One region of the Clostridiisalibacter paucivorans DSM 22131 genome, then DNA from elsewhere that is predicted to be linked to it. Evidence: riboswitches for the same ligand, from Rfam matches in the RefSeq annotation. Region 1 holds a riboswitch; the other holds the start of a gene.
The links. A riboswitch is a leader RNA that binds a small molecule or an ion and turns the genes downstream of it on or off. The one in region 1 is predicted to bind FMN.
Positions count from the first base shown of each region.

Region 2: another riboswitch for FMN. It lies ahead of Q326_RS0105585 (ECF transporter S component); the one in region 1 lies ahead of ribD (bifunctional diaminohydroxyphosphoribosylaminopyrimidine deaminase/5-amino-6-(5-phosphoribosylamino)uracil reductase RibD).

Region 1 covers NZ_JHVL01000001.1:16,481-32,909, reverse strand. Annotated here, with positions in the region: gene kal (3-aminobutyryl-CoA ammonia lyase) at 1-285, shown strand, start outside; gene kce (3-keto-5-aminohexanoate cleavage enzyme) at 316-1,131, shown strand; gene Q326_RS0100160 (hypothetical protein) at 1,245-1,889, shown strand; gene Q326_RS0100155 (class II fructose-1,6-bisphosphate aldolase) at 1,959-2,816, shown strand; gene fsa (fructose-6-phosphate aldolase) at 2,841-3,485, shown strand; gene glpX (class II fructose-bisphosphatase) at 3,564-4,562, shown strand; gene glpX (class II fructose-bisphosphatase) at 4,797-5,780, shown strand; gene rho (transcription termination factor Rho) at 6,223-7,557, shown strand; gene Q326_RS0100130 (Na+/H+ antiporter NhaC family protein) at 7,853-9,541, shown strand; gene rpmE (50S ribosomal protein L31) at 9,674-9,874, shown strand; gene Q326_RS0100120 (thymidine kinase) at 10,038-10,637, shown strand; gene Q326_RS0100115 (winged helix-turn-helix transcriptional regulator) at 10,644-11,042, opposite strand; gene Q326_RS0100110 (acyl-CoA dehydrogenase family protein) at 11,347-12,483, shown strand; FMN riboswitch at 12,555-12,676, shown strand; gene ribD (bifunctional diaminohydroxyphosphoribosylaminopyrimidine deaminase/5-amino-6-(5-phosphoribosylamino)uracil reductase RibD) at 12,798-13,892, shown strand; gene Q326_RS0100100 (riboflavin synthase) at 13,898-14,548, shown strand; gene Q326_RS0100095 (bifunctional 3,4-dihydroxy-2-butanone-4-phosphate synthase/GTP cyclohydrolase II) at 14,568-15,779, shown strand; gene ribH (6,7-dimethyl-8-ribityllumazine synthase) at 15,781-16,239, shown strand; gene Q326_RS0100085 (methyl-accepting chemotaxis protein) at 16,316-16,429, opposite strand, start outside.
Region 2 covers NZ_JHVL01000009.1:36,207-52,635, forward strand. Annotated here, with positions in the region: gene secA (preprotein translocase subunit SecA) at 1-2,262, shown strand, start outside; one part of gene prfB (peptide chain release factor 2) at 2,329-2,403, shown strand; one part of gene prfB (peptide chain release factor 2) at 2,405-3,430, shown strand; gene Q326_RS0105555 (Tex family protein) at 3,532-5,679, shown strand; gene Q326_RS0105560 (acyl-CoA dehydrogenase) at 5,909-7,048, shown strand; gene Q326_RS0105565 (electron transfer flavoprotein subunit beta/FixA family protein) at 7,078-7,857, shown strand; gene Q326_RS0105570 (electron transfer flavoprotein subunit alpha/FixB family protein) at 7,878-8,891, shown strand; gene Q326_RS0105575 (hybrid sensor histidine kinase/response regulator) at 9,115-10,911, shown strand; gene Q326_RS0105580 (amidohydrolase) at 10,960-12,123, shown strand; FMN riboswitch at 12,210-12,328, shown strand; gene Q326_RS0105585 (ECF transporter S component) at 12,447-13,049, shown strand; gene tsaE (tRNA (adenosine(37)-N6)-threonylcarbamoyltransferase complex ATPase subunit type 1 TsaE) at 13,323-13,784, shown strand; gene tsaB (tRNA (adenosine(37)-N6)-threonylcarbamoyltransferase complex dimerization subunit type 1 TsaB) at 13,805-14,524, shown strand; gene rimI (ribosomal protein S18-alanine N-acetyltransferase) at 14,517-14,969, shown strand; gene Q326_RS0105605 (GNAT family N-acetyltransferase) at 15,057-15,602, shown strand; gene Q326_RS0105610 (YfcC family protein) at 15,749-16,429, shown strand, end outside.

The DNA of each region.
Region 1 (16,429 bases):
GTAGCTACAGAATTACTTATCAGAAATGACGGAGATGAAGGTCTATTTGCAGGGTATGATAAGGTAGAGTTTACTGCACCTGTATATGCAGGGGACTATATTGAAGCTGTAGGGGAAATCGTTAAAGAGGGAAATAGTTCCAGAAAAATGGTATTTGAGGCAAGAAAGGTGATAATTCCAAGACCAGATATAAATGATTCTGCTTGTGACTTATTGGAAGAGCCTATAGTAGTATGCAAAGCTGAAGGTACTTGTGTTGTGCCAAAGGACAAGCAAAGGAAATAATTGTTTTAAGAAATGAAAGGGGAATAAGAGATGGAGAAATTAATAATTACTGCTGCTATATGTGGTGCAGAAGTGACTAAGGAAAATAATCCTGCTGTACCTTATACTGTAGAAGAAATAGGAAAAGAAGCAGAAGCAGCATATAAGGCAGGGGCCAGTATTATACATCTTCATGTAAGAGAAGATGACGGAACACCTACTCAAAGTAAGGAAAGATTCAAAGCTTGTATGGATGAAATAAAGAGAAGATGCCCAGATGTTATAGTGCAACCATCAACTGGTGGAGCAGTGGGTATGAGCGATGAAGAAAGACTTCAACCAACTGAACTTATGCCAGAGATGGCAACCCTTGATTGTGGTACATTAAACTTTGGTGGAGATGAGATATTTGTAAATACAGAAACCACTATAAAGAATTTTGCTACAATAATGAAGGAAAGAAATATAAAACCAGAGATAGAGGTATTTGACAAGGGTATGGTAGATGCAGCAATCAAATATCATAAACAAGGTTTTATAGAAGGCCCATTACATTTTAACTTTGTACTTGGCGTTGCAATGAGTGCTACAGCTAGGGACTTAAGTTATATGGTAGACAGCATTCCAGAGGATGCAACTTGGACAGTTGCAGGAATAGGAAGACATGAATTCCCAATGGCTGCTATAGCTATAGCTATGGGTGGAAATGTAAGAGTTGGATTTGAAGATAATGTATATATAGAAAAGGGCAAGATGGCTAATTCTAATGCAGAATTAGTAGAAAAGGTAGTAAGGATAGCAAATGAATTGGGAAGAGAGATTGCTACTCCAGATGAAACAAGAAAAATTTTAAGCATAAAGAAATAGAAAGAGAGCAGAGGGAAATTCCTCTGCTCTTTAGTTAGTATTCAAAAAAAATCTCAGATGCAGGAATTTTAAAATCTATATAGAAATAGTATATATAGTGGGAGGTGTATCTGTTGGTTTTGGATACTAATATATCATTGGCTATACGGTGTAGCAATTGTGGGGAGCTAACGGTTCAAGGGTTTTCTTTGTTCCAATTTCGAACTAATGAAAATATTTATTTTAAATGTCATTGTGGTCAGTCTCATATTACTATAAAAAAAGACGAGCACAATTATTTTTGGTTTAAAATACCTTGTTATATATGTGAAAGGATACATACATACAAATATACATTAAAACAATTATTAGAGGGAAACATATTTATAAGATGTGTTGAAGGTCCAAAACTATGTTTTATTGGAGATAATATATCAACAAATGAGATAATTAAAAACTATAAAGAAGAATCCTCTAAAGTATTAAATGAACTTAAATTCTATGATTATTTTAGTAATTTTGATATAATGATGGAGTGCGTGAATAAAATAAGAGAATTACAGAATACAGGCAATATATTATGTGATTGTGGAGAGGGAAGGATAAAGATAGATTTATTTGAAGATAGAATAGAGCTAAAATGTGTTAATTGTGGTAGTATACAGTTAATTTATGCTGAGAACAAAGAAGATTTCAATAGGATTTCTAAAATAAATAAGATTATTATGCATAAGCACAGATTTGAATGTATAGATGCTATAAAGGATAAAAATAAATAATATAATTTCCTACTGGAAAGTCTTAATTTATTATAAATTATGATTATATAATGAGGGAGGTTTTTTATAATGTTAGTTTCAGGTAAACAAATATTGGACCATGCCCATGAGCATGGTTATGCTGTAGGAGCTTTTAATGTAAACAATATGGAGATTGTTCAGGCAATAATTGAGGCAGCAGAGGAAACAAAGTCTCCAGTAATACTTCAGGCCAGCCAAGGCGGACTAAAGTATGCAGGGGTAGAGTACATAGCAGAGATGTCTAAAATAGCTGCAAGGAATTCATCTGTTCCAGTTGCAATACATTTGGATCATGGTACAGATTTCAAACAGATTATGCTTTGCTTAAGACATGGATTTACATCAGTAATGATAGATGCATCTAAGCATCCTTTGGATGAAAACATAAAAATAACTAAAGATATAGTAGATATTGCCCATGCAGTAGGGGTGTCTGTGGAAGCGGAACTAGGTAAGATAGGTGGAACAGAAGATGATATAACAGTAGACGAAAGGGAGGCTACGTTTACAGACCCTGATGAAGCTGAGAGGTTTGTAAAGGAAACAGGATTAGACTCTCTAGCTATAGCGGTGGGAACTGCCCATGGTCCATATAAGGGAGAACCGAAATTAGATTTTGATAGAATAAAAGTAATAAAAGAAAGACTAGATATGCCTCTAGTGCTTCATGGTTCTTCAGGAGTTCCAGAACAGAGCATCAAAAAGGCAGTAAGTTTAGGTATTAATAAAATCAATATAGATACTAATATAAGGCAAGCATTTAATAGAGCCGTTAGAAAATTTGTATCAGAAAATCCAGATGTATATGATCCAAGAAAGATTGTAGGTCCTGCCAGAGATGAGATGAGGAAAGTAATAGCAGAGAAGATGGTTATGTTTAATTCAGCAGGAAATGCATGGAAGTAAAGCACCTAATAGGGGGTGATATAGGTGAAATTATTTATAGATACTGCCAATGTTGACGAGATTAGAGAAGCCAACGATTGGGGAGTTATCTGTGGAGTGACAACAAATCCTTCCCTTATAGCTAAGGAGGGCAGGGATTTTAAAGAAGTAATTAAAGAAATAGTAGATATAGTTGATGGTCCTATAAGTGCAGAGGTAATCAGTCTTGATGCAGAGGGTATGGTGAATGAAGCTGAAAAGTTATCTAAAATCCATAAAAATGTTATAATAAAAATTCCCATGACTAAAGAAGGATTAAAGGCAGTAAAAATCCTTAGCCAAAGGGGAATAAAAACCAATGTAACTCTAGTTTTTTCTGCGAATCAAGCATTATTAGCTGCAAGGGCTGGAGCCAATTATGTGAGTCCTTTTATAGGTAGAATGGACGATATAGGAAATAAAGGCATGGATGTAATAAGAGATATAGTGGATATATTTTATATGCATGAAATTGATACAGAGATAATAGCTGCCAGTATAAGACATCCTATACATGTAATGGAGTCAGCCAAAATGGGGGCTGATATAGCTACTATTCCCTTTGATGTATTGGAAAAGATGGCATTACACCCTATGACAGACAAGGGCATAGAAAGATTTTTAAAGGATTGGGAGTCAGTTAGTAGATAAGATAAGGGATAAGCAGAGGGGGATCTTCCTTTGTTTATCCCTATTGTCATTTAAAAACAGGAGGTAAAAAATATGTTAATGAATAGAAATTTAGCCATATCCCTTATAAGGGTTACAGAAACAGCTGCATTGGCTTCAGCTAGATACATGGGTAGAGGAGATAAGATTGGTGCTGACCAAGCAGCGGTGGATGGTATGAGAAAGGCATTTGATTTGGTTAATGTAAGGGGTACTGTAGTAATAGGAGAAGGAGAAAAGGATAAGGCTCCCATGCTATATATAGGAGAGCATATAGGTGCAGGGGGAGAGGATAGTATGGAGGTAGACATAGCAGTTGATCCTTTAGATGGAACAACTCTAGTTGCAAAGGGTCTTCCAAATGCTGTGGCTGTAATAGCTATGGCACCAAAGGGTTGTTTGCTAAATGCCCCTGACACATATATGAAAAAAATAGCAGTTGGACCAAAGGCAGCGGGGAAGATAGATATAAATGCCAGTGTAGAACAAAATATAAAGTCAGTTGCCAAGGCCTTGGATAAAGATGTAGCAGACCTTACTGTAATAGTACAGGATAGACCTAGACATTATGATATGATTAGGGAAATAAGAAAGGTTGGTTCAAGGCTAAAACTTTTTGGAGAAGGAGATGTGGCGGCAGCTATAGCAACAGGATTTGAAGATACAGGAGTAGACATGCTTATGGGTATAGGAGGAGCGCCAGAGGGAGTAATAGCAGCGGCAGCCCTTAAATGTATGGGTGGAGAATTGCAAGGTCAGCTGTACCCTATGTCTGACGAAGAAATGGAAAGATGTAAGGAATTGGGATGGTATGAAAAGGACTTGAAGAAAATTTTAAAATTGGAGGACTTAGTCAAAGGAGATGAAGTATTCTTTGCTTCAACAGGAATAAGTGATGGAGATTTACTTAAAGGAGTGCTTTATTATGGTAATAATCATGCCAAGACCCATTCTGTAGTTATGAGGGCTAAAACAGGTACAATAAGATTTGTAGAGGCTGTTCATAAATTAGATAAAACAGATATAATGGAAGACTTAATGAAAAAGCATATGGTGTAGGAGAGTCTGGAGTCGGTAGTCTGTAGCTGGTAGTCTTTTATTGAAATCCTACGGATTTCAATAAACTCCCCTAAGAACCAACAACTAACAACCAAGAACCAAGAACTAAGAGCCAAGAACTAAGAACTAAGAGCCAAGAACTAAGAACTAACAACCAAGAGCTAAATAATTGACAATATATGAAGGATTGGAATATACTATTTATAGAATTCAATGAAAAAGGAGGTCACATTTGTGGACAGAGATCTTGCTTTAAACCTTGTGAGGGTTACAGAAGCGGCAGCATTAGGTAGTGCTAGACATGTGGGTAGAGGAGATAAAATTGCAGCGGATCAAGCAGCTGTAGATGGTATGAGAAGAATGTTTGACACTATAGACATAGAAGGTACAGTGGTTATTGGAGAAGGAGAAATGGACGAGGCACCTATGCTTTATATAGGTGAAGAAATAGGAAAACGTGGAGAGGGAAGTATGAAGGTAGATATAGCTGTGGACCCATTGGATGGCACTACAGCTGTGGCAAAGGGTCTACCCAATGCTATAGCAGTGGTAGCTATAGCACCAGAGGGATGTTTACTGCATGCCCCTGATATGTATATGGACAAAATAGCAGTGGGACCTAAGGCGGCAGGGAAAGTAGATATAGCAGCCCCTGTAGAAGAAAACCTTAAATCATTATCTAAGGCACTAAACAAGGATATATCAGATATAACAGTTACTATGCTAGATAGACCTAGACATGAGGAGCTGATAAAGAGAATCAGAAAGGCTGGAGCAAGGATAAAGCTTTTTGGAGATGGAGATGTGGCAGCAGCTATAGCGGCGTGTTTTGAACACTCAGGAGTAGATATGCTTATGGGTATCGGAGGAGCACCAGAAGGAGTAATAGCAGCAGCAGCACTTAAATGCTTAGGCGGACACTTTCAAGGAAGATTGATGCCAGGGATATATAATTCTGCAGATGAAGAAATGAAACGATGTAAAAAAATGGGTATTAAAGATATAAATCAAGTACTTAATATGGAAGATTTAGCAAAGGGCAATGAAATATTTTTTGCAGCTACTGGTATAACAGATGGAGATTTCTTAAAAGGTGTTGTATATTATGAAAATAATACGGCAAAGACATATTCTATGGTTACTAGGGCAGAGACAGGCACAATAAGATTTGTAGAGGCTATTCATAAATTAGATAAAAAGCCTGCTTATGCTAAGTAGTTAGTAGTATTACTGACTATTAACTGGAATTGTTTACAAACATATAGCTATGACAGAGGTATAAAACATAAAAAAGTTAGTGGTTAATGGTTAGTGGTTAGTAGTCTAATGATGAGAACCTAGGGTTTTTTATAGTCAACTACGAACTACTAACTATTAACTACCAACTAAAACTTGTTGACTTATCCTAGATGAAATGGTAATATTACATTGATTAAACCTTTCTTTTGAACTTTCCCTTTTAATGTATTTACACAAAGTAAATAAGTTCATACACTTGAATTGTATTGATTCTACTTGCTTTTGATAGTTTATATATTTTTTCATACAATATGAAATTAACTCCTAGATTTAAAAGGGTATATCTTATTATTTTCCAGATAGCAAAGAGTTTGTTTATATAGTTAGGTTATAGTACATTTTATATTATGGAGGTATGAGTTTGAGTATTGATAATTTTAAAGATTATAAATTAGAAGACCTCAGAAATATTGCCAAAGAGTTGGGAATAAAGGGGTGCACAAAATACAGAAAGAATGAATTGATTGAAAAGATAAAGGAAGTAGGAGATACAGATAGTGTAAAAAAGATAGTAAAAAAAGAAAGACATAAACAAGGCCTACCCGATAGACTTTCTGATGAGATTGATAAAAGTGAAGATATAAATACTGCTGAAGGAATATTGGAATTACATACTGATGGATATGGATTTTTGAGATGTGAAAATTATCTTACCAGTGATGATGATATATATATATCTCCTTCTCAGATAAGAAGATTTAATTTGAGAACGGGAGACAAGGTATTCGGTATAACTAGACCACCGAAATCTGGTGAGAAATATAAGGCGTTATTATATGTAAAAAAGGTCAATGGTCTAGATCCAGACTTTGCAACCAATAGACCAGATTTTGATACCCTTACACCTATATATCCAGAGGAAAGAATAACTATAGAGACTTCTCCTAATGAACTTTCAACTAGAATAATAGATTTAATAGCACCTATAGGTAAGGGACAAAGAGGGATGATTGTTGCTCCCCCTAAGGCAGGTAAAACTATCCTTTTGAAGAAGATTGCCAATAGTATCGCGCAAAATTATCCCGATATAGAGATAATAATATTGTTGATAGATGAACGACCTGAAGAAGTAACAGATATGCAGAGATCTGTTAAAGGGGATGTTGTATATTCTACATTTGATGAACTTCCGAAACACCATACTAAAGTAGCTGAGATGGTTTTGGAGAGGGCCAAGAGATTAGTAGAACATAATAAAGATGTAGTTATACTTTTAGATAGTATAACTAGATTAGCTAGGGCATATAATTTAACTATACCTCCTACAGGCAGAACTCTTTCAGGTGGATTAGATCCTGGGGCTTTACACAAACCTAAGAGATTTTTTGGTGCGGCAAGGAATATAGAGAATGGAGGTAGTCTTACTATTTTAGCTACAGCTCTTATAGAGACAGGTAGCAGGATGGACGATGTGATATTTGAAGAATTTAAGGGGACAGGAAATATGGAGGTGCATTTAGATAGAAGATTATCTGAAAAGAGAATTTTCCCTGCTATAGATATGAATAAATCAGGTACTAGAAGAGAGGAATTACTCCTTAGCCAGAAAGAACTTGAGACTATATGGAATATAAGAAAGGCATTGGGCAATACTTCCACTGCTGATGTAGCAGAGGTATTATTGGATAGGCTGATGTCAACTAAGACCAATGAGCAATTTGTAAATATAATGAGGAGTAAGATAAGAGAATTATAAAATTAATTGGAAAAATATTATAGTTCTCAATTGACATGAAAGAATATTTGGAATATAATAGAAACGAAGATTGTCTATTATATATCAAACTTTTTTAAAAGCAAATGGATTGCTAATTCAAATTGCAAAAAATATAATACTTCTCTCTATTCTATTTGTAATATTTATACACTAGGATTCAATAGACAGTAATATTAGTAATTTTATTTACTATATATAACTGTCTTTTTTATAATAAAATTTATTAAAAAGGGGGCCTAGGGGTTTACAAAAATATTTTATAGAGAGGGATAATATGAAAAAGTTTAGAATTGCTTTATTAGTATTATTAGGTATTTTATTTCTGGCATTACCTGTTTTTGCAGAAGGTGAGACTGAAGCTAGTTTTGGGTGGATATCTTTGTTGCCGCCATTATTGGCAATTGTTTTAGCCTTTATCACTAAACAAGTATTGATATCACTATTTTTAGGGATATTGGTTGGCTCAACTATGTTGGCAGGGTGGAATCCATTTTATGGATTGTTAAGGACTATGGATAAATACATATTGGGTTCTTTATCTGATTCATGGAATGCTGCTATAATTATTTTCCTATTGGCCATAGGAGGTATGGTGGGTGTTATTAGTAAAATGGGTGGTACCCTGGCAGTGGCAGAAGCAGTAGGAAAAAAGGTGAAAAATCCTAGAACTGCTCAGTTGTATACAATATTGCTTGGTGTATTTGTATTTTTTGATGACTATGCAAATACCCTTATAGTGGGACCAACTATGAGACCACTTACTGATAAAAACAAGATATCTAAAGAAAAATTCTCATACCTTATAGATTCTACTGCTGCACCTATAGTAGGTATTGCTTTGATATCTACATGGGTTGGGTATGAAATAGGGGTAATAAAAAACATTTACGAAAGATTGGGTATTGATGCAAATTATTATGAAGTATTTTTAAAGACAATCCCATACAGCTATTATTGTGTTTATGCACTAATATTCATTTTAGTATTAGTATTAATGCAAAGAGACTTTGGACCTATGTATAGGGCAGAGAAGAGGGCAAGACTTACAGGTAAGTTGATAGCTGATGGGTCAAAGCCTATGACTAGTGATGAAATAACTAATATGGAGATAAAGAAAGATATTAAGCTAAAGGTTTCTAATGCAATCGTTCCAATTCTTACATTAATTGTTGTGGCTTTTGTAGGACTATGGTACAATGGCTATGTGTTATTGGAAGGAAATGTAGACCCATTTACTATGTCAGGTATTCGTGCTTGTTTTGGTGAAGCAGATTCTAGTATAGTATTACTTTGGGCATCTATTGTATCAGGTATAGTAGCTGTAATTATGGGAGTAGCACAAAAGATATTTACTATTGACGAAGCCATGGATTCGTGGGTAGATGGAGCTAAATCTATGGTTATAGCATGTATGATTTTAGTTTTAGCGTGGTCATTAGGTAGTGTGACTGGTGATGTGGGAACTGCTGAATTTTTAGTAGGACGAATCTCAGATACTATTCCATTTGCGGTATTACCTATAATCATATTTGTATTATCAGCGCTTGTATCCTTTGCAACAGGAACTGCTTGGGGGACTATGGCAATCGTAATACCATTGGCTGTTCCAATGGCCTATGCCTTTGTTCAAGATGGAGGCGATCCTCATATGCTTACAATTTCTTTGGGAACTGTCTTATCAGGGGCAATATTGGGAGATCATTGTTCACCTATTTCGGATACTACCATAATGTCATCCATGGCATCAGGGGCAGATCATTTAGACCATGTTAAGACACAAATGCCTTATGCCTTTACAGTGGCGGCGGTGGCAGGATTATCCTATTTAATTGCAAGTATCTTTTCAATTCATCCAATAATTATACTTATAATCGGTGTAGCTATACTTATTGGTATAGTGAGTGTATTTGGAAAATCTGTTAAAGAGGAGGATTTACTTAAGAAGGCTAGAGTAAAAGAATAAATGAGTCGAATTCCAATCTGATATAATCTTTTTCTTGCAAAGATATTTTTTACATGCTATAATGTATTAGTTGAAAAGTAAAGGATTATTATTATATAATAAAATAAAGCTATTAGGAAAGAGGTGATTTCAGTGAAAAAAGGAATTCATCCAGAATATAAAAAAGCAGTAGTTCGTTGTGCTTGTGGAAATACATTCGAAACAGGATCAGTAAAAGATGAATTAAAGGTTGAGATTTGCTCAGAATGCCATCCATTCTTTACAGGGAAGCAAAAGTTTGTAGATAAAGGCGGACGTGTAGACAAGTTTAAGAAAAAATATGGAATGGAATAATATCGATTGTATAGGGTTAGAAGTGAAATATACTTCTAACCCTTGTGTTTTGTTATAGATGACCAATTTTGTATCAATGTTCTATTTTATTAATATTTGAGTATATTGGAAATTAGACTTGGGTATCTATATACTGATTTTAAATTTGGAATGGGAGTGATTTATGGATATGTATGGCCCAAACCACCACGGGTGGATAGAAGTAGTTGTAGGTCCTATGTATAGTGGAAAAAGTGAGGAATTAATTAGACGACTTCGAAGAGCTGAGATAGCTAAACAAAATATTCAAGTATTTAAACCTAAAATAGATAATAGATATAGCATAAATGAAGTTGTATCCCATAATGGGGAAAAAATTTGTGGAGAATGTGTAGACAGTTCTAAAGAGATAATTGATTTGATTAAAGAGGACACAGAGGTAGTTGGAATAGATGAGGTACAATTTTTTGACGATGATATAATACATATATGTAGGAATCTAGCAGATAAGGGATTGAGAGTAATAATAGCAGGTTTGGACATGGACTTTAGAGGGGAGCCCTTTGGGCCTACTCCCAAACTTTTAGCTATAGCTGAATTTGTAGACAAGCTTACTGCTGTATGTATGAAATGCGGTAGCCCTGCAAATAGAACTCAAAGACTTATAAACGGAAAACCAGCAGCATATAATGACCCAACTATTTTAGTTGGAGCAAAAGAGAGTTATGAAGCAAGATGCAGACTACATCATGAAGTGCCTAGAAGAGATATAGAAACCGAGTAATGGCTTCTATATCTCTTTTTTTATAATTTTATCTAATATTTTGTCTTCCACTTCGAGGCATACTCCAAATTCTCTAGAATAAAATATACCCCATTTGTATAGTTCATATAGTAGTGGAATAATGGTCTTACCATAATCAGTAAGACTGTACTCTACTTTGGGAGGAACCTGAGGGTAAACCTTTCTATTTACTAGACCATCGGCTTCTAGCTCCCTAAGTTGTTGAGTTAACATCTTTTGAGTAATATCTCCCAGTCTTCTTTTAAGTTGACTAAATCTTAATGTCCTATTCCTCAGATGCCAAAGTATTACATTTTTCCATTTTCCTCCTATGATGTCCATGGTTAATTCCATTCCACAGGGATAATTCTTTTCTTTGACTTTTGATTGAGTTACATTTGACAAGAGATCCACCCCTTTTCTACTAAGTATCTTTATGATACTAGATATCAAATTAGGCATTATAAAGCATAAAAGTTTGTACTTAATATATCTTCATTATATACCAAACTAATATAAACCTCAACTGAAAAGGAGGGAAAAATTTTATTGATTTAGTGTGGGTAAAAGACTTTTAAAGTATCAATTAGAAATAAAGTATCATATTAAACACTATATACCTTATAAGTGCGTACTTGATATAAAGTATTAAATCAAATAAAATTAAAAATAAAGAAAATTCTAAAATATTTAAGGGGGTAATAATGTAATGGACTTTAATTTAAGTAGTGAACAACAAATGGTGGTTAATAGTGTGAAAGAACTTGCAGAAAATAAAATTAAACCTTTTGCGATGGAATTAGAAGAAAAAGGCGAATTTAATATGGATGCATTTAAAGATATGGCTAAAATGGGATTATTTGCATTACCATTTGATGAAAAAGTAAATGGGGCAAAGGACTATCTATCTTACATATTATCAGTTGAAGAAATATCAAAGGTCTGTGGGTCTACAGGAATAGCCTATTCTGTACAGGTGTCATTATGTGCCGGCGGAATAGATAAATTTGGCAGTGAAGAACAAAAAGAAAAATACTTGAAACCTTTAGCCAGTGGAGAAAAGATAGGTGCATTTTGTTTGACAGAGCCCAATGCAGGTACAGATGCTTCAGGTGTTGAGACTGTTGCTGAAAAAAGAGGAGATAAGTATGTATTAAATGGAAAGAAATGTTTTATAACAAATGGTCCATTGGCCGATGTCTATCTAGTATTTGCCAAGACAGATAAAGATGCAGGCACTAGGGGGATATCTGCCTTTATAGTTGATAGAGAATCTGAAGGGTTGTCTATAGGAAAGATAGAGAATAAAATGGGAATTAGGTCAGCTCAAGTGTCTGAAATTATTTTTGAAGATTGTGAAGTCTCAGCAGAAAATTTAGTTTTAGACGAAGGAAAAGGTTTTCGTATAGCTATGGCTGTTTTAGATGGAGGTAGAATAGGAGTGGCCGCCCAAGGTTTGGGTATAGCGGAAGGTGCTTTTGATGAAGTTATCAAATATATGAAGGAGAGAAAACAATTTGGTAAACCCATAAGTAGTTTCCAAGGGTTACAATGGATCATAGCAGATATGGATGCAAAGATTGAACAGGCAAGATATCTTGTTTATAAAGCTGCAATGGATAAACAGGAGGGTAAACCTTATTCAGTATCGGCTGCTAGGGCCAAATTAGTGGCTACAGATGCTGCCATGTATGTTACTACCAATGCTGTCCAACTAATGGGGGGATATGGATTTATGAAGGATTATCCCGTTGAAAGAATGATGAGAGATGCTAAAATTACTCAAATATATGAAGGCACAAATCAAGTTCAAAAGATGATTATAAGTGGTAATGCCTTTAGATAAAATTTTGAAAAGGTATGTTGACAGACTATAAAAAAGGTGGTATAGTAAATGTGAAAATAGAATATATTGATTAAGACCTTCAGGGCAGGGTGAAATTCCCGACCGGCGGTAAAGTCCGCGACCTCCTTATATAAGGAGCTGACTCGGTGAAACTCCGAGACCGACAGTAAAGTCTGGATGAAAGAAGGAAGATGCTTAATTATTTTGCATATTTTTTGAGCATAAATTTTGAGTATAAACCCTGAAGATATCTATATCTTTAGGGTTTTTTATTTTTATAAAAATTAGATTTACATTTTAAAGGTGGTGATTCCTTGGATGAGTTCTACATGAAAAGGGCTATAGAGTTGTCAACAGGAGGGATAGGATATGTAAATCCCAATCCATTGGTGGGGGCAGTAATAGTAAAAGGGGGAAGGATAATCGGTGAAGGTTATCATAAAGCCTATGGAGGATATCATGCAGAGATAGAGGCATTTAGAAATGCAGTAGAGGACATATCAGGGGCTACAATGTATGTGACCTTGGAGCCATGTTCCCATTATGGTAAAACCCCACCCTGTGCCGTCGAGATAGTAAATAGGGGTATAAAAAGGGTTGTAATAGGTATGGTTGATCCTAATCCCAAGGTTTGTGGCACAGGAATTAAAATCCTCCAAGAAAATGGTATAGATGTAGTAACAGGGGTATTGGAAGAAGACGTAAGGGTTCTTAATGAAATATTTGTGAAATATATAACAAAAAATAGACCATTCTGCATTATGAAGACAGCTATGACATTGGATGGCAAGATAGCCACATATACAGGAGATTCTCGTTGGATAAGTAATGAAAGGTCTAGAGAGTATGTGCATCAATTGAGACATAGGGTCTCGGGTATTATGGTTGGTATAGGGACAGTTTTAAATGATGACCCTTTACTTACAACTAGATTGACAGAGAAGGAAGGTAAGGATGCTATAAGGATTATAGTAGATACTAATTTGAGAATACCCTTAAATACTAAAATTGTTAAAACTAGTTCCAATGTAAAAACTATAATTGCAGCCAGTAAGGTAGATAAAGAAAAGGTAACTAGTCTTAAAGATATGGGCATAGAAGTATTGAAGATACCCATGAAGAATAAGTTAGTAGATTTAGATATATTGATGGACGAATTGGGAAATAGAGGTATAGATAGTGTGTTATTAGAAGGGGGTGGCACATTAAATTTTAGTGCATTATCGTCAGGGATAGTGGACAAAGTTATGGCTTTCATATCTCCTAAGATAATAGGAGGTAAAGATGCTAAAACTCCTGTAGAAGGAAAGGGATTTGAGTTTATAAGAAATGGTGTACAGCTTAAAGATACTAATATTTCTAATTTTGACGGTGATATATTAGTAGAGGGATATGTAAAGGTAGGTTGATATATATGTTTACTGGGATAGTTGAAGAGATAGGAGTAGTAAAGTTTGTGACTAAGGGACATAATTCTATCAAGATAGGTATTGGATGTGAAAAGGTATTGGAAGATGTAAAGGTGGGAGATAGCATAAGTACCAATGGAGTATGCCTTACAGTTTTTCATTATGAAGATTATATTTTCTATGCCGATGTGATGCCTGAAACTATGGATAAAAGCAATCTGAATTTTCTAAATGTTGGGAATAGAGTGAATTTAGAGAGGGCATTGAGAATAGGAGATAGATTAGGAGGGCATATGGTTTCTGGTCATATAGATGGTATGGGCAAAATAGTATCTAGGGTAAATGACGATAATGCTACTTGGGTAGAAATAAAGGTTAGTCAAGATATGCTGAAATATATAGTCAATAAAGGGTCTATTGCCATAGATGGTATTAGTCTTACTGTGGCTTATGTGGATAAGGATTCTTTCAAGGTATCTATAATTCCCACAACTGCTCAAGATACCATCTTATTGACTAAGGGTATCGGAGATTATGTAAATATAGAATGCGACATGATAGGGAAATATGTTGAGAAAATAATGGGATATCAAGAATATAGCCATGATAAGAAAGAGATTTCCATGGATTTGTTAAGAGAAAATGGTTTTGTATAAATAATGAGAGGTGAATAATATGTATAAATTTAACACTATAGAAGAGGCTGTGGAGGATATAAAAAGGGGCAAGATGGTAGTTGTGGTAGATGATGAGGATAGGGAAAACGAAGGGGATTTGATTATGGCTGGTGAGATGGTTACAGGAGAGGCCGTAAACTTTATGACTAAATATGGTAGAGGATTAGTATGTGTACCTATGATGAAAGAGAGATTAAAGGAATTAGATATATATCCAATGGTTTCCATGAATACAGACCCAAAGGAGACAGCATTTACTGTATCTGTAGATCATAGAGAGACTACTACAGGGATATCTGCCCATGAGAGGGCATATACTATATCTAAATTATTAGACTCCAATGCCATTTCAGGAGATTTTAATAGACCAGGACATGTATTTCCCTTAGAGGCTAAAAAGGGAGGAGTATTAAAGAGGGCTGGTCATACTGAGGCTACTGTAGATTTGGCTAGACTTGCAGGACTTTACCCAGCAGGGGTAATATGTGAGATCATGAACGATGATGGCACTATGGCTAGGGTGCCACAACTTATGGAATTTGTTAAAGAACATGACCTTAAAATCATAACTATAGCAGATTTAATTTCTTATAGGATTAAAAGAGAGAGCTTAGTTTCAAGAGATGGAGAGGCAAAGATGCCTACGAAGTATGGAGAGTTTAAGATTGTAGGATATGTGGATAAATTGACAGGGTCTCAGCATGTTGCATTGATAAAAGGAGAGATAAGTCCAGATACACAAACATTGGTAAGAGTACATTCGGAATGTCTTACAGGAGATGCATTTGGTTCAATGAGATGCGATTGTGGTGACCAACTTCATACAGCCATGAATACTGTAGAGAAAGAAGGAAAGGGAATAATATTATATATGCGACAAGAGGGAAGGGGAATAGGACTTATAAATAAGATAAAGGCCTATACATTACAGGACGAAGGTATGGATACTGTAGAGGCCAATATAGCATTGGGTTTTCCAGATGACTTGAGGGATTATGGAATAGGTGCGCAGATATTGGCTGATTTAGGTGCTAAAAAGGTAAAATTGTTGACTAATAATCCTAAAAAGATATCAGGTATATCAGGATATGGAATAGAGATATTAGAGAGAATCCCATTAGATGTGGGAACTAATGATGTAAATAAATATTATTTAGAGACTAAGAAGGAAAAAATGGGACATATGTTAAACTTTAAGGAGGCTAAATAGCATGAAAATTTATGAGGGAAAATTAATAGGTGAAGGTATAAAAGTAGGTATAGTAGCAGGGAGATTCAATGAATTTATAACAGGGAAACTTTTAGATGGAGCATTGGATGGATTAAAACGACATGGAGTAAACGAAGATGATATAGAGTTGACATGGGTTCCAGGTGCCTTTGAGATACCATTTATGGCTAAACAAATGGCTAAAAAAGGCATATATGATGGAGTTATATGTTTAGGGGCAGTAATAAGGGGTTCTACTCCTCATTTTGATTATGTGTCTAGTGAAGTAGCCAAGGGGATTGCCCATGTATCTTTAGAATCCGATGTACCAATAATATTTGGAGTACTTACTACCGATACCATAGAACAAGCAATAGAAAGGGCAGGAACTAAGGCAGGTAATAAGGGGTTTGATGCAGCAGTAACAGCCATAGAAATGGCAAATTTGATGAAGAAATAATATCCATATTTTATATTAAATAGTTGGTAGCTAATGGGATGATATAAACCATTAACTACCAACTATAGAGTTTAAATTATAATTTAAATTTCGATATCTCTGATTGTAGATTTTGAGCCAATTGTGCCAAGCTTTCACAGGCAGAAGATATCTCTTCCATTGATGCTGTTTGTTCTTCAGTGGCAGCAGA
Region 2 (16,429 bases), on a different contig from region 1:
CATGATATGGATAGTAGTGAGAGAAAAGATGCATATAATAGGGATATCACATATGGAACAAATAATGAATTTGGATTTGATTATCTAAGGGATAATATGGTCATATATAAAAAAGAAATGGTTCAAAGGGAGTTAAATTATGCCATTATAGATGAGGTAGATAGTATACTTATAGATGAAGCCAGAACTCCCCTTATTATATCAGGAGCAGGGGATAAATCTACCAGTCTCTATATGGCTGCAAATTCCTTTGTACAAACTCTAAAGGGAAGAAAAATTGATCCTAATGAAAAAAATGATAGATTTAGTAGAGAGATAAAAGAAGAGACTGTAGATTTTACCATAGATGAAAAGTCTAAGATAGTAAACTTAACAGAAAAGGGTATAAAAAAAGCAGAGAACTTTTTTAGTGTAGAAAATCTGGCTGACACTAAAAATATGGAGTTATCTCATCATATTAATCAGGCATTAAAGGCACATAATCTTATGTTTAGGGATAAGGATTATGTGGTTAAAGATGGAGAGGTAGTTATAGTAGATGACTTTACTGGAAGACTTATGTTTGGTAGGAGATATAGTGATGGACTACATCAAGCAATAGAAGCCAAAGAGGGGCTAGATGTAAAAAGAGAATCAAAGACATTGGCAACTATAACATTTCAAAATTACTTTAGGATGTATGAAAAGCTTTCAGGTATGACAGGTACAGCTAAAACTGAGGAAGAAGAATTTAAACATATATACGGAATGGATGTAATAGAGATACCTACTAATAAACCTGTTATAAGGGCAGATTATCCAGATACGGTATATAAAAGTGAAGAGGCTAAATTTGATGCAGTGATTGAGGAAATTAAAGAGAAACATAGCAAAGGTCAACCAGTACTTGTTGGTACCATATCTATAGAAAATTCAGAAACACTTAGTAAAATGCTTAAAAAGGCTAGGATACCCCATGAGGTATTAAATGCAAAGCATCATGAAAGGGAAGCAGATATAGTTGCACAGGCAGGACGTTTTGGAGCTGTTACTATAGCTACAAATATGGCAGGTAGAGGTACAGATATTGTGTTGGGAGGAAATCCTGAATTTATGGCTAAGTCTGAAATGAAGAAAAGAGGCTATAGTGAGCATATGATAGCATTGGCAGATAGTCATACAAGCACAGAGGATAAAGAAATAATAGATGCCAAAGATACATTAAATAAATTGGTACAGAAGTATAAAGATGATACTAAAGATGAAGAACAGAAAGTAATAGAAGCTGGTGGACTTCATATTATAGGTACTGAAAGGCATGAGTCTAGAAGGATAGATAATCAGTTAAGAGGACGTGCAGGTAGACAGGGAGATCCTGGTTCCTCTAGGTTTTTCATATCCCTTGAAGATGACTTAATGAGACTTTTCGGTAGTGAAAAAATAATGGGAATGGTAAATAGTTTGGGTATGCCAGATGACGAACCTTTGGAGCATAAATTATTGTCAAAATCTATAGAGGGTGCCCAAAGAAGAGTGGAAGGCAGAAACTTTGGCATAAGGAAACATGTTCTTCAATATGACGATGTAATGAATAAACAAAGAGAAGTAATATATGAACAGAGAAAGATGGTACTAGAAGGAGAAGATTTAAAGGCATATATTGCTTCTATGGTTGAAGATATAGTGGTCGATGCAGTTAATGTATATACAGCTGAAGCCAAATATCCTGAAGACTGGGATTTAACTGGTCTTGAAGAATATTTAGGTAATATATTCTTGCCTAAAAACAGCCTACAATTTGAAGATATAGAAGATTTGACTACTGATGATTTGAAGAACAGAATAATGGATATAGCTAAAAAACTCTATGAAGAGAAGGAAGAAGAAATAGGGCAAGAACAGATAAGGGAAATAGAAAGGGTAATTCTCCTTAGAGTTGTAGATAGTAAGTGGATGGATCATATAGATGCTATGGATCAATTGAGACAAGGTATAGGTCTTAGAGCATTAGGAAATGAAGACCCTGTTAGGGCATATCAGATGGAAGGGTTTGATATGTTTGAGGCTATGGTGCATAATATAAAAATAGACACAGTAAAGTATCTATATAATTTAAGAGCAGAAGAAAAGGTTGAAAGAAAGAAGGTAGCTAAAGTAACAGGTGCTAGTCATGGGGGAGAATCTCCTAAACAAAAGACAGTGGTAAAGGGCAGAAAAATAGGTAGAAATGAACCCTGTCCCTGTGGTAGTGGTAAAAAGTATAAGAAATGTTGTGGAAGATAAAGATTTAGTTAGTAGTTATTAGTTCGTAGTTTGAAGTAAAACTAATGTATAGGAGTTGATAGTGTGATAATTGAGCTTGATGAATTCAAATCCAATATTGAATCATTAAAAGAAACTATAAAAGAAATAGGTGTTTCACTTTGACCCAGCTAGTATTGAGTCTAAGATAAAAGATTTGGAAAAAGAAATGACGGATCCTGAATTCTGGAATGATAATGAAAGGGCACAGAAGGTAAGTCAGGATGCTAATGATTTGAAGGAAAAATTAAATCAATATAAGGGTATAGTAAGGGATAGTGATGAAATATTATTATTAATAGATATGGTACAAGAAGAAAATGACCCTTCTATGGTTTCAGATATAAAAAATAGCGTAAAAGACTTGGAAAAGAGAGTAGAGGATTTAAGGCTGAGCACCCTTTTGAAAGGGGAATATGATAAGAACAATGCTATACTTTCTATTCACTCAGGGGCAGGAGGATTAGAGGCACAGGATTGGGCGGAGATGCTTCTAAGGATGTATACAAGGTGGAGTGAAAGAAAGGGATATAAACTAGAAACTTTAGATATACTCCCCGATACAGAGGCAGGAATAAAAAGTGTGACTCTTTTGATTAAGGGAGTTAATGCCTATGGATATTTAAAATGTGAAAAAGGGGTCCATAGATTAGTGAGGATATCACCCTTTGATTCATCAGGTAGAAGACATACATCCTTTGCTTCAGTAGATGTAATGCCTGAAATCGATGATAATATAGATATTGATATAAACCCCAATGATTTAAAGGTAGATACCTACAGGGCCAGTGGAGCAGGGGGCCAGCATGTAAATAAAACTGATTCAGCGGTAAGGATAACTCATATTCCCACTGGCATAGTGGTACAGTGTCAAAATGAGAGGTCACAACATAGCAATAGGGCAACGGCAATGAAGATGCTCACATCAAAACTTATAGAATTAAAAGAGCAGGAGCAAAAAGAAAAAATTGAAGATTTACAAGGAAATTATAATCAAATTGCATGGGGGTCACAGATAAGATCCTATGTATTTCATCCATATAATTTAGTAAAAGACCATAGAACTAATGCAGAAAAAGGAAATACCACAGCAGTTATGGATGGAGATATAGATATATTTATAAATGAATATTTGAAAAAGAATAGTTAGCAGCTATTAGCTAGTAGTTAGTAGTTTATGGTGGAAGTCCTATGGATTTCAAATCATAACTTTACTAACTATTAGCTAAGGCTAAATAAAGGAGTGGAATAATGGATATTATTTCAATATTAGTAAATGAATTCAAGCTCAAGAAATTTCAAGTTGAAAATACCATAAAACTTATAGATGAAGGAAATACTATTCCCTTTATTGCTCGATATAGAAAGGAAAAGACTGGGGAATTAAGTGATGTGGTTTTAAGGGACTTAAATGACAGACTTACATATTTAAGAAATTTAGAAAGTAGAAAAGAAGAAGTAATAAGGCTTATATCGGATCAGGACAAGCTTACAGATAAACTTCAGAATGAAATAATTGAGGCAAAGACACTACAGAGAGTAGAGGATTTGTACAGGCCTTATAAACAGAAACGTAGAACTAGAGCTACTAAGGCCAAAGAAAAGGGATTAGAGCCATTGGCCAATATTATATTGAGTCAAGATGTATTGACAGGAGATATAGAGACTATTGTATCTCCATATATAGATGAAGAAAAAGAGGTTAATACTGTAGAAGATGCTTTACAGGGAGCAATGGATATAATAGCAGAAACAGTATCTGATAATGCAGATTTTAGAAAAATAATAAGAAGAAAGACATATAATGAAGGTATATTGGTGACAACTGCCACAGATAAGGAAGCTAAATCTGTATATGAGATGTACTATGATTATAGAGAACCAGTAAAGAAAGTTGCAAATCATAGGGTGTTAGCCATAAATAGAGCAGAGAAGGAAAAGGTTGTAAGGGCAAAGATAGAATCACCAGAGCATGAAATAATAGATGATTTAAAAAATAGAATGTTAAAAAATAGGGAAGCTATAACAACACCTTATTTAGAGGCGGCAGTGGAAGATGGATATAAAAGACTTATATCTCCATCTATAGAAAGAGATATAAGGAGTAGCCTTACAGAAGTAGCAGAGGATGAAGGAATAAAAATATTTGCTAAAAACTTAAAGCCCTTATTGATGCAACCACCGATGAATAATATAGTAGTTATGGGGTTTGATCCCGCATATAGAACTGGATGTAAAATAGCAGTAGTAGACGAAACAGGAAAACTATTGGACTATACTACAGTATACCCAACAGAACCTCAAAACAAGGTAGAGGAAGCAAAAAAAGAATTAAAAGACCTTATTTTAAAATATGGTGTGGACATTATAGCCATAGGCAATGGTACAGCATCACGGGAGTCTGAGAGTATAGTAGCAGATATGATAAAGGAAATCGACAAAAAGGTATATTATGTTATAGTTAGTGAAGCGGGAGCATCTGTATATTCGGCATCTAAGATAGCCAATGAAGAGTATCCTGATATAAATGTATCTATTAGAGGTGCCATATCCATAGCAAAAAGATTGCAAGATCCATTGGCTGAATTGGTAAAAATAGATCCTAAGCATGTGGGTGTAGGACAGTATCAGCATGATTTAAATCAAGGTAAATTAGATGAGGCATTGAAGGCGGTAGTAGAAGATTGTGTAAATACTGTGGGGGTAGACCTAAATACAGCATCTCCATCATTGTTACAATACGTTTCAGGTATATCTAAATCTGTAGCAAATAATATAGTTAGACATAGAGAAGAGATAGGACGATTTACCAACAGGAATCAGCTATTGGATGTGAAGCGACTAGGCAACCAGACATTTGTACAATGTGCAGGATTTTTGAGGATTTCTGGAGGAGACAATGTCTTAGATAATACATCAGTACATCCTGAATCTTATGATGTAGCTGATAAACTCATAGATAGACTTAATATAGATATAAATGATAAAAACAGTACAGCTGTAGTAGATTTATTAGTAAAAAACAAGGGGTTAGATGTACTAGCTGAAGAACTAGATGTTGGGATACCAACTTTGAATGATATTATAACAGAGCTTAAAAAGCCAGGCAGAGATCCCAGGGAAGAAATGCCAAAACCTATATTTAGAACTGATGTATTGAAGATAGAAGATTTAAAGGAAAATATGGTATTAACGGGAACTGTAAGAAATGTAGTAGACTTTGGAGCATTTGTAGATATTGGTGTAAAACAAGATGGATTGGTACATATATCCCAAATTAGTGATAGATTTATAAAACATCCTATGGAGGTCTTATCAGTGGGAGATGTTGTGAATGCAAAAATTATAGGGATAGATAAGGATAGGGGAAAGATATCTTTGAGTATAAGAGAAGTATAAAAAATGCCTGTGTAGGTGTGATCACACCTACACAGGCATTTTTTCATATTTTGATAAACTTATAGTATCTTTTTAGATACTATGATACAAAAATGATACTATAATACAAATATTATATAATATCACATAAAAGTGCGTACTTGTACAATAGAAATATATTGGTTAAAATTGTGTCAGATAATGAAAGTATACAATAAAAATTTAATTATAAAATTTAGGAGGAGAGGCAATGAACTTTGAATTAAGTAAAGAGCAAAAGTTAGTTGTTCAATCAGTTAGGGATTTTGCACAGAATGAAGTGAAACCTATAGCAGCAGAAGCTGACCAGACAGGGATTTTTCCTATGGAACAATATAAAAAAATGGGGAAAATGGGATTGATAGGTCTGCCTTATTCCACAGATTATGAAGGGGCAGGAGGAGATTATTTGTCATATATCCTTGCTGTAGAAGAGATTTCAAAGGTAGATGGCTCATTGGGCATATCATATTCAGTACAGACATCTCTTTGTATGGGAGCATTGAATGCCTTTGGTACTGAAGAACAAAAGAAAAAATATCTTCCAGATTTATGCTCTGGTAGAAAAATAGGTTCATTTGGCTTGACAGAACCAAATGCAGGAACTGATGCTTCAGGACAACAGACAATTGCAGTGAAAGATGGAGAGCATTATATATTAAACGGACAAAAATGTTTTATAACAAATAGCCCTATTGCAGATACTTTTGTAATATTTGCCATGACAGATAGAAGTAAAGGTACTAAGGGAATTTCAGCATTTATAGTGGAAAAAGAATATGATGGGATATCAATTGGAAAAATTGAAGATAAGATGGGAATCAGATCATCTCAAGTTGGTGAAGTTGTTTTAGAAGATTGTAGAGTACCAGCAGAAAACTTACTTGGTAAAGAGGGCAGAGGATTTGGTATCGCAATGAAGACCCTTGATGGGGGAAGAATAGGTGTAGCTGCTCAAGCATTGGGTATTGCTGAAGGGGCATTAGAAGAGACTATAGAATACATGAAAGAAAGAAAGCAATTTGGGAAACCACTTCATAAATTCCAATATCTATCATTTAGAATGGCGGATTTAAAGGCAAGGATAGAGCAAGCTAGATATCTAGTATATAAAGCTGCAATGGATAAAAATGATGGAAAATCATATTCAGTATCAGCAGCATTGGCTAAAATGACAGCATCAGATTGTGCTATGTATGTAACAACAAATTGTGTTCAAATGTTAGGTGGATATGGATTTATTAAAGATTATCCATTGGAAAGAATGATGAGAGATGCTAAGATAACTCAAATATATGAGGGAACTAATGAAGTTCAAAGAATGGTTATTTCAGGGGCAATGTTCAGATAGTATAAAAAACATTTAAGGAGGTAGGAGATATGAATATAGTTGTTTGTGTAAAACAAGTTCCAGATACAAATGAAGTTAAAATAGATCCAAAAAAAGGAACCCTTATAAGAGAAGGAGTTCCATCAATTATGAATCCCGATGATAAAAATGCTTTAGAAGAAGCATTGAGATTAAAGGATGAAAATGGAGCAAGGGTTACTGTAATTACTATGGGACCTCCACAGGCAGAAGCTGTATTAAGGGAAGCTATTGCCATGGGTGCAGATGATACAGTGTTAATTACAGATAGAGCATTTGCAGGAGCAGATACATTGGCTACTTCAAATGCATTGGCAGGAGCATTAAGAAAATTAGATTACGATATAATTTTTGCAGGTAGACAAGCTATAGATGGTGATACTGCACAGGTTGGACCTGGAATAGCGGAACATTTAGGCATTGCTCAAGTAACCTATGTTGAAGAAGTAAAAGTTGAAGGAGATTTTCTAAAAGTAAGAAGGGCATTGGAAGATGGTTATGAGATGTTAGAAGTGAAAACACCATGCTTACTCACAGCTATAGATACATTAAATGAACCAAGGTATATGAATATGGGAGAGATATTTAATACATTTGAAAAAGAAGTAAAGGTATGGAATGCAGATGATATAGATGTGGACAAGTCAGTTTTAGGATTGAAGGGATCGCCAACTAAAGTAAAAAGATCATGGCCTAAAGAGACAAAGGGAAAAGGAGAAATAGTTGAATTGCCAACAAAAGAGGCAGCGGCATTGGCTCTTTCAAAACTAAAGGAAAAACACTATATTTAATAGAATAGGAGGGAAACGGAATGAATATATCAGAGTATAAAGGTGTTTGGGTATTTGCGGAACAAAGGGATGGAGAATTACAAAAGGTAGCATTGGAATTATTAGGAAATGGAAGGAATATAGCTGACAAATTAGGAGTGGAATTGACAGCGGTTTTATTGGGAGATAAAGTTGATGATCTTGCAAAGGAATTATTAGCATATGGAGCAGATAATGTGATATATGTAGAAGACGAGAAATTAGCTCACTATACTACAGATGGTTACACGAAGGCTATATGTGAATTAGTTAATGAAAGAAAGCCAGAGGCCATGTTTATAGGCGCAACATTTGTTGGAAGGGATTTAGGACCAAGATTGGCAGCAAGACTTTCAACAGGATTAACAGCAGATTGTACAGCATTAGATGTGGAGGAAGAGACAGGTCACTTAATGATGACAAGACCAGCATTTGGTGGGAACTTAATGGCTACTATCATGTGTACAGAACATAGACCTCAAATGTCCACTGTAAGACCTGGAGTTTTCACCAAGTTACAGAGAGATGAATCTAGGATAGATGATAATAAAATAGAAAAAGTATCTTCTAAGTTGACAGAAGATGATTTAAAGGTAAAAATACTGGAAGTTATAAAGGAATCTAAAGACTTAGTAGACATAAGTGAAGCTCAAATAATAGTAGCTGGTGGTAGAGGCGTAGGTAGTAAAGAAAACTTTAAAATATTAGAAGATCTTGCAGATGCAATGGGTGGAACAGTAGCAGGTTCAAGGGCAGCTATAGATAATGGTTGGATAGATCATGAATTACAAGTAGGACAAACAGGAAAGACTGTGAGACCAGTGGTATATATTGCATGTGGTATTTCAGGAGCAATTCAACATTTAGCTGGTATGCAGGATAGTGACTATATAATAGCTATTAATAAAGATTCAGGGGCATCTATCATGTCTGTTGCAGATGTTGGATTAGTTGGAGACTTAAATAAAATAGTTCCAGAAATGACAGCTCAATTTAAAGATAATTATGTAGAGTAATAATATAGATCCCATTTATTATATTTTAAAATATATACAATATGCGAAAAATAGAGACGGCATGCCGTCTCTATTTTTATTTCTATGATTAGACGATTAAAATATGTGCCAATAAATTTGTTTAGCTATATTTTAGGTTGAAATGGAGGAATTTTATAGAAAAAATAGAATAATAAACTATGGAGAATTTGTAGTGCTTACGTTTCTTAAGGGGTGAGACATAATGGATAATAATTGCATTTGTAATGATTTAGTACAAAATACATCCACATATAAAAAGGGTATATATTGTGGTATAATAAGTACCGACTCTAACAGTAAAAATTTATATTTCCTTAAAGAGTTTTGTAAAAATGTTTTTGATAATAATGGATGCATGATATTTGAGTATACAAAAATTGAATCCTTAGAGACTTTAGAAAAGTTTCTTAAATCTATTGGTTATCAGATTGATATATTAATAGAACAAAAGCATATAATACCTATATTTGTAGAAGATAATTTTATAAATAATGACAATATAGTAGTTAAAGATATAATTAATATATACAGAAATATCATTAAGGATTTAAAATCTAAAGGAAAAGAAAATATAGTATTGTTTTGTGTAAGAGAAGGCATATATAGAAAGTATTTATATAATAGTGAAATATATGAATTACATAGAAGTTTGTTAGATTTAACTATAGATGAAGGAATAATGGCTTTCATAAAATATAATGTACATGGATTTATAAAAGAGATATTTTTAGACTTGTTTTATCTTCACAATGTATTTATATTGGGGGATGATTATAAAATATATACCTATGGAGAAGAAGACTTTGAGAAGATAGAGATATTATTGAAATATATAGTAAAAATACATAATACTAATGAAGAAATGATAAAAGAAAGGGAGAAGAATCTAAAAGTTGAGAAATTAAAGATGTTGGGAGAACTAGCAGGGGGTATAACCCATGACTTTAATAATATATTGACATCTATATTGGGATTTTCTCAATTAGGGCTAAAGAAAACAACAGATATTAAAGCTAGAAGATATCTAGACTTAATATATAAGTCATCATTGGATGGAAAAGATATGGTAAAAAAAATACAGACATTGACTATAAAAAAGGGAGAGAGAATAAAAAAGAAGGCTAATTTAAATAAATTGGTTAAAACCGCTATAGATATTTGCAAACCACGATGGAAGAATGACTTTGAAAGAAGACATATAGATTTTAAAGTAATTACAGATTTAAAGTCTAAAAATGCTATTATTTGTGTAGAACATGAAATAAGGGAAGTCATATTAAATATAGTATTGAATGCTATTGATGCTATGGAAAAAGGGGGCAAATTATTTATAAATACTTATGATAGCGGCTGTAAAACGTATTTAGAGATAAAGGATACTGGTATAGGAATGAGAAAGGAACTTATAGATAAGATATTTGAGCCTTTTTACAGTACTAAAGAATGTAAAGGTTCTGGTTTAGGGCTTAGCATAGTTAAGAAAATAATAGATGAGCACAATGGAGATATAGCGGTTAAAAGCACTCCAGGTTATGGAACTGAGTTCATCATATCCTTTGATTCTTTTAGTGACGATATAGTATGTGAAAGTGAACCAATACAAAAATATGGTGAGAAAAGCTTTCGAATATCTAAAGTTTTAGTATTAGATGATAAAAAGTATGTAGCTAAATCCATATCAGAATTATTGGAATCACTGGGAGTAGAAACAGATATAGAAATTGACAGTAGTAATATTAACAGTATAATAAAAGAGAAGGATTATGATGCTATATTTTGTGATTTGGCTATGCCTAATTTCAATGGAATTGAAGTGTCTAAGATTGTAAAAAAACATAATCCCAATACTAAGGTTGTTCTAATGACAGGGTGGACAGGAGAAATAGAAGATAGTGAAATAAAAGAAATAGATTATATTCTAGGAAAGCCTTGTACTTTAGAGGATATTAGTTATGCTTTAGAGAAAGTGACTATGGAGGGTTTAGTTGCTAGTTTATAGATAATATTTCATGAAAATTTCTATGAGCAAATAAAAGGAGATGATTTTGTGATAGTAATTAAGGGTGGAAATATACTAACAATGGCTGGAGATATTATTGAAAATGGTAGTATATTAATTGAAAATGGAAAGATTAAAGAAGTGGGAAAGAATATAGTAGCACCGTTGGATGCAGAGATAATTGATGCAGATGGAAAATTAGTATTCCCAGGATTTATTGATGCCCATTGTCATATAGGGTTATTTGAAGACGGCATAGGATTTGAAGGAGAAGATGGTAATGAAAGGGTAGAACCAGTAACTCCCCATTTACGGGCAATAGATGGCATAAACCCTATGGATGTAACATTTAAAGAGGCATATGAAGGAGGAGTAACTTGTGTAGCTACAGGTCCTGGCAGTGCAAATGTTATAGGAGGAGAATTTGCTGTAATAAAGACATATGGAAATAGAGTAGACGACATGTTGGTTAAAGCCCCTGTGGCTATGAAAATTGCCTTTGGAGAAAATCCTAAGAGGGTATATAATGAACAAAAAAAATCTCCAGTTACTAGAATGGCAACCGCTGGGATATTAAGAGAAACTTTATTTAAAGCTAAACTTTATATGGAAAAACAGCAGATGGCAGAGGGAGATATAAGTAAGATGCCAGAATATGATATAAAAATGGAATCTATGGCAAAGGTATTGAGGAAGGAAATACCTCTAAAGGCCCATGCCCATAGAGCAGATGACATACTTACAGCCATAAGGATAGCTAAAGAATTTGATGTGGACATAACATTGGACCATTGTACTGAAGGACATTTAATAGTAGATCATTTGATAAAGGAACAAAAGCCTGCTATAATTGGTCCTAGTCTAACCGATAGAAGCAAATATGAGTTGAGAAATTTAACATTTGAAACTCCAGGAATATTACAGAAAGCAGGAATGAAGATAGCTATTATGACTGATTCACCCGTTATTCCCCAATATTATTTGCCGTTATGTGCAGGATTAGCTGTGAAATCAGGCATGGACGAAATGGAAGCTTTAAAGGCAATAACAATAAATCCAGCAGAAATTTTAGGCATTGATGATAGAGTAGGAAGTATTGAAGTTGGAAAAGATGCTGATATAGTAATAACTGAAGGACATCCGCTAAAAGATGTAAACTTTAAAGTTGTAAAGACTATAATAAACGGTAATGTTGTATTAAATAATAATTGATAAAAGGATAACAAAAATATTTAAAAATTATTGACATATGTCATATTATATGCAATAATAAAGGTGTAAAATAATAAAATATGAAGCCTAATCTTCAGGGCAGGGTTGAATTCCCGACCGGCGGTTAAAGCCCGCGAACTCTTAAAGGAGTTGACTTGGTGTAAGTCCAAGGCCGACAGTATAGTCTGGATGGAAGAAGGTTAGTATAGTGCTGGTTTCTAATGCCAGTTTATATACGATATGAGCCCTTGAAGAAGTTTCTTCAAGGGTTTTTTGATATATACTAACTCTGAAGGTTTCAGGCACGAATGGAGGTATATATTATGTTAACATTAAGAGAAAAATTGACCACAAGAATGCTCACAAAAACAGCAGTTTTATCAGTAATAGCTTTTTTAGTTATGTATATAGAAGTACCCCTTTGGTTTGCACCACCGTTTTTAAAAATAGATTTAAGTGATATACCAGCACTTATAGGTGCATTTGCATTGGGCCCAATGGCTGGAGTTGTAATAGAGATGTTAAAGAATATATTGCATATGGCTATAAAGGGAACAGTAACTATGGGGGTTGGAGAACTGGCAAACTTTGTAGTAGGCAGTGCCTTTGTATATACAGCTGCTTTGGTATATTATAGAAAGAAAAGTTTTAAAACAGCAATTATTGGAATGATTTTAGGGACTTTAGTAATGACAGGAATTGCAGCAATAGCAAACTATTATGTACTTATTCCTTTTTATGCTAAGCTATTTGGAGCTCCTATAGAGGCGTATGTAGAAATGGGAGCAGCTGTTAATAAATTTGTAGCAGATTTTAAGACATTTATACTATTTGTAATAATACCTTTTAACCTATTTAAAGGTGTTATGATGTCTGTAATAACAATACCACTATATAAGAAGATATCACATATACTTCATAGATAAATGCCATAAAGGGTGCATTATAGACTGTTGAGAGACATAAAATTATGATAAAGATATAAAAAAGTTAGTAGCTGATGGTAGAAATCCTGTGGATTTCATCATTAAACTACTAACTTTTTTTACAAAATTAGTGACTGTTTTTATGCCTTTGTTATTATTCTGAAATGCCCTAAGGGGCGTTTTTTATATGAAAAGATATCATTAATTGTAAATTTTAGTACAAAATAATATAATAGTTAAGTAGTAATCCGTATTGTAGAAAGGAAGAATAATATGATTAATATAATTAGTGATAGTGTAGATAAAACAGAGAATTTGGGATATGAATTGGGTAAGTCTTTGAGTAGAGGAGATGTGGTATGTCTTATGGGAGATCTAGGCGCAGGTAAAACTACTATTACTCAGAGTATTTGTAGAGGATTAGAAGTAGATGATTATGTAACCAGTCCCACATTTACTATAGTTAATGAATATATAGGTAGATGGGATGTATATCATTTTGATGTATATAGGATAGAAGATGAAGAAGAGATGTATGATATAGGGTATGATGAGTATATATATGGAGATGGAGTTAGTATAATAGAATGGGCAGATAAGATTAGAGATATACTACCTAAAGAGAGGATAGAGATAAATATAGAGAGAATATCGGATAATAAAAGAAAAATAATTATAAATCCTATAGGTGAAAAATATGAAAAGATGATTGAGAATATTTTAAATAATAATTAAAAGGATGAGGAGGAACACAAATGAAGATTTTTGCCATAGATACATCTAGTATAGTAGCTACATGTGCTGTAATGGATGATGAAAAATTGATAGGGGAGTATACAATTAATCATAAAAGAACACATTCTCAAAAGTTAATGCCTATGATAAAGGAGCTTATGGAGAGTTGTGAGCTTAAGATTGATGATATAGATGTATTTGCTGCATCGGTAGGTCCTGGATCATTTACAGGACTTAGAATAGGCATAGCTACAATAAAGGCATTGGCCCATACTGTCGATAAGCCTGTGGTTGGAGTTCCAACTATCGATGCATTGGCATATAATATTCCCTATTTTGATGGACTTATTGTACCTATAATGGATGCTAGAAGAAATAGGGTATATACAGGCATTTATCATTGGGAAAGGAACAAATTTATAATAGATAAAAATCAAGATGTATTAGAAATAGATGAGTTGATAGATATACTCAAAAAGAGAAAAGAATTTATAATACTAAGTGGAGATGCAGTACATATTTATAGAGATAAAATAATTGAAGTATTAGGTCAAAAAGTAATTTTTGCACCTAAACATTTAAATATGCCAAGGTCTTCTTCAGTGGCAGAATTGGCTATGGAAAAATATAGACAAGGAGAGTATCAAAGTTTTTATGATCTTGTGCCAGAATATCTGAGAAAATCTCAAGCGGAAAGAGAATATGATAAAAAGAATTCTTTAGGTGAGTGTAATGGATAATGTAGTAGTAAGAAATATGACTTTAGCAGATATTGATCAGGTATTAGAAATAGAAAAAGAGTGTTTTTCTATTCCGTGGTCTAAGGAATCCTTTATAACTGAGGTTGAAAAAAATATATTGGCTGAATATATTGTAGTAGAAATAGCAAATAAAGTAGTAGGATATGGTGGGATATGGTTGATAATGGACGAAGGTCATATAACTAATATAGGAGTGTCTAAGTCTCATAGGGGATATAGAGTAGGTAGTATAATCCTTGAGAAGATAATAGATATATGCAAAGAAAAGGGCATACCTAGAATTACATTGGAAGTAAGGGAACATAATTATGTGGCACAAGGATTATATGAAAAATATGATTTTAAGGTTTTTGGTATAAGGCCTAATTATTACTCTGATAATAATGAAAATGCACTTATAATGTGGAAAAACATAGAGAAATAAATGACATTAATGCCCAAATTTGAAACAATCCTGGGATTATGATATAATATATATATGGAAAAAAATTGAAAACAAGGAGTGTGATGCATGGAAACAACATTAGAAGAAGTAGCGTCGTTACCAAAAAAAATATTAGGGAATTTAGATGGTGTAGGAAATTTAAATGTATATGCTGTTCAAGACTTCAATCTCAAACTGTTAAATAGGATTGTAAATTTTGGATTAGATATCTTTGGAGAAGCTGGCATGGATGAATGGGGACTGGTGCCACAAATAAGCCACGGCAATGTATTTATAATTAAAGAGGAGAATGAAAAATATATTGGTGGATTGGCCATATTCATGAGAGATTGGGAAGAAAAAGACAAATGCTATCTGTATGATTTAGCTATAAGAGAAGAATTTCAGGGAAATAGCTTAGGATATCATTTTTTGAAGATAATATGCGAAGAACTGAAAGAACATGGATTTGAATATATAACACTGACTGTAGATGTGGACAATGATCCAGCCATAAGGCTTTACAGAGACAAATTAGGTTTTGAGATAGTTGCTGAAAAGGAAGATTATTATGGTAAAGACGAACACAGGTATATAATGGAACTTGACATAAATAAAGTTTTAAATTCATAGCATAAAGAGTAGTGGGATATCCCACTACTCTTTATGTTTTGGTGTATATATAAAATATAATTGAATTATCAGAAATTTATGATATAATAAGTACATGATATGTTCATATGTTTAAACATAATAAAATGTACTTTGGAGGAATACTTATGAAAGGAAAAATTCCCAACTCATATGTACTACTATTTTTTATAATTATAATTCTAGGATTAGCATCTTATGTAATTCCTGCTGGTAATTTTGCTAGACAAATAGATGTAGATACAGGAATAAGTTATGTGATACCAGATAGTTATAGACTTGTGGAAAGAACCCCCGTATCTATTTTTGATTTGTTTAAGGCAATTCCTGATGGTATGATACAGGCAGGGGATATTATTATATTTGTATTGATAACAGGAGGTAGCTTTGGGATAATACAAGCTACAGGTACTATAAATGCAATTATTAGCAATGTAGTTAAAAAATATGTAGGTAAAGAGAAAAAAGTAATTCCCATAGTTATGATTATATTTTCTATAGCTGGAGCAGTTTTTGGTACAGCAGAAGAGGCATTACCATTATATCCAATGTTGGTAGCCTTATCGTTGGCATTAGGATTTGATAGAATGACAGGGGTGGCTATGGGCTTATTAGGGGCTGGGGCTGGATTTGTTGCAGGATTTTTGAATCCATTCACGACTGGAATAGCTCAAGGGGTGTCGGAGTTACCACTGTTTTCAGGCATGTTTTTAAGGGGAATAGCTTATGTGATATTCTTATCAACAGCAATAATCTTTGTATATAATCATGCTAATAGTCTAAGGAATAATGAGTGTTTAGACAATCCC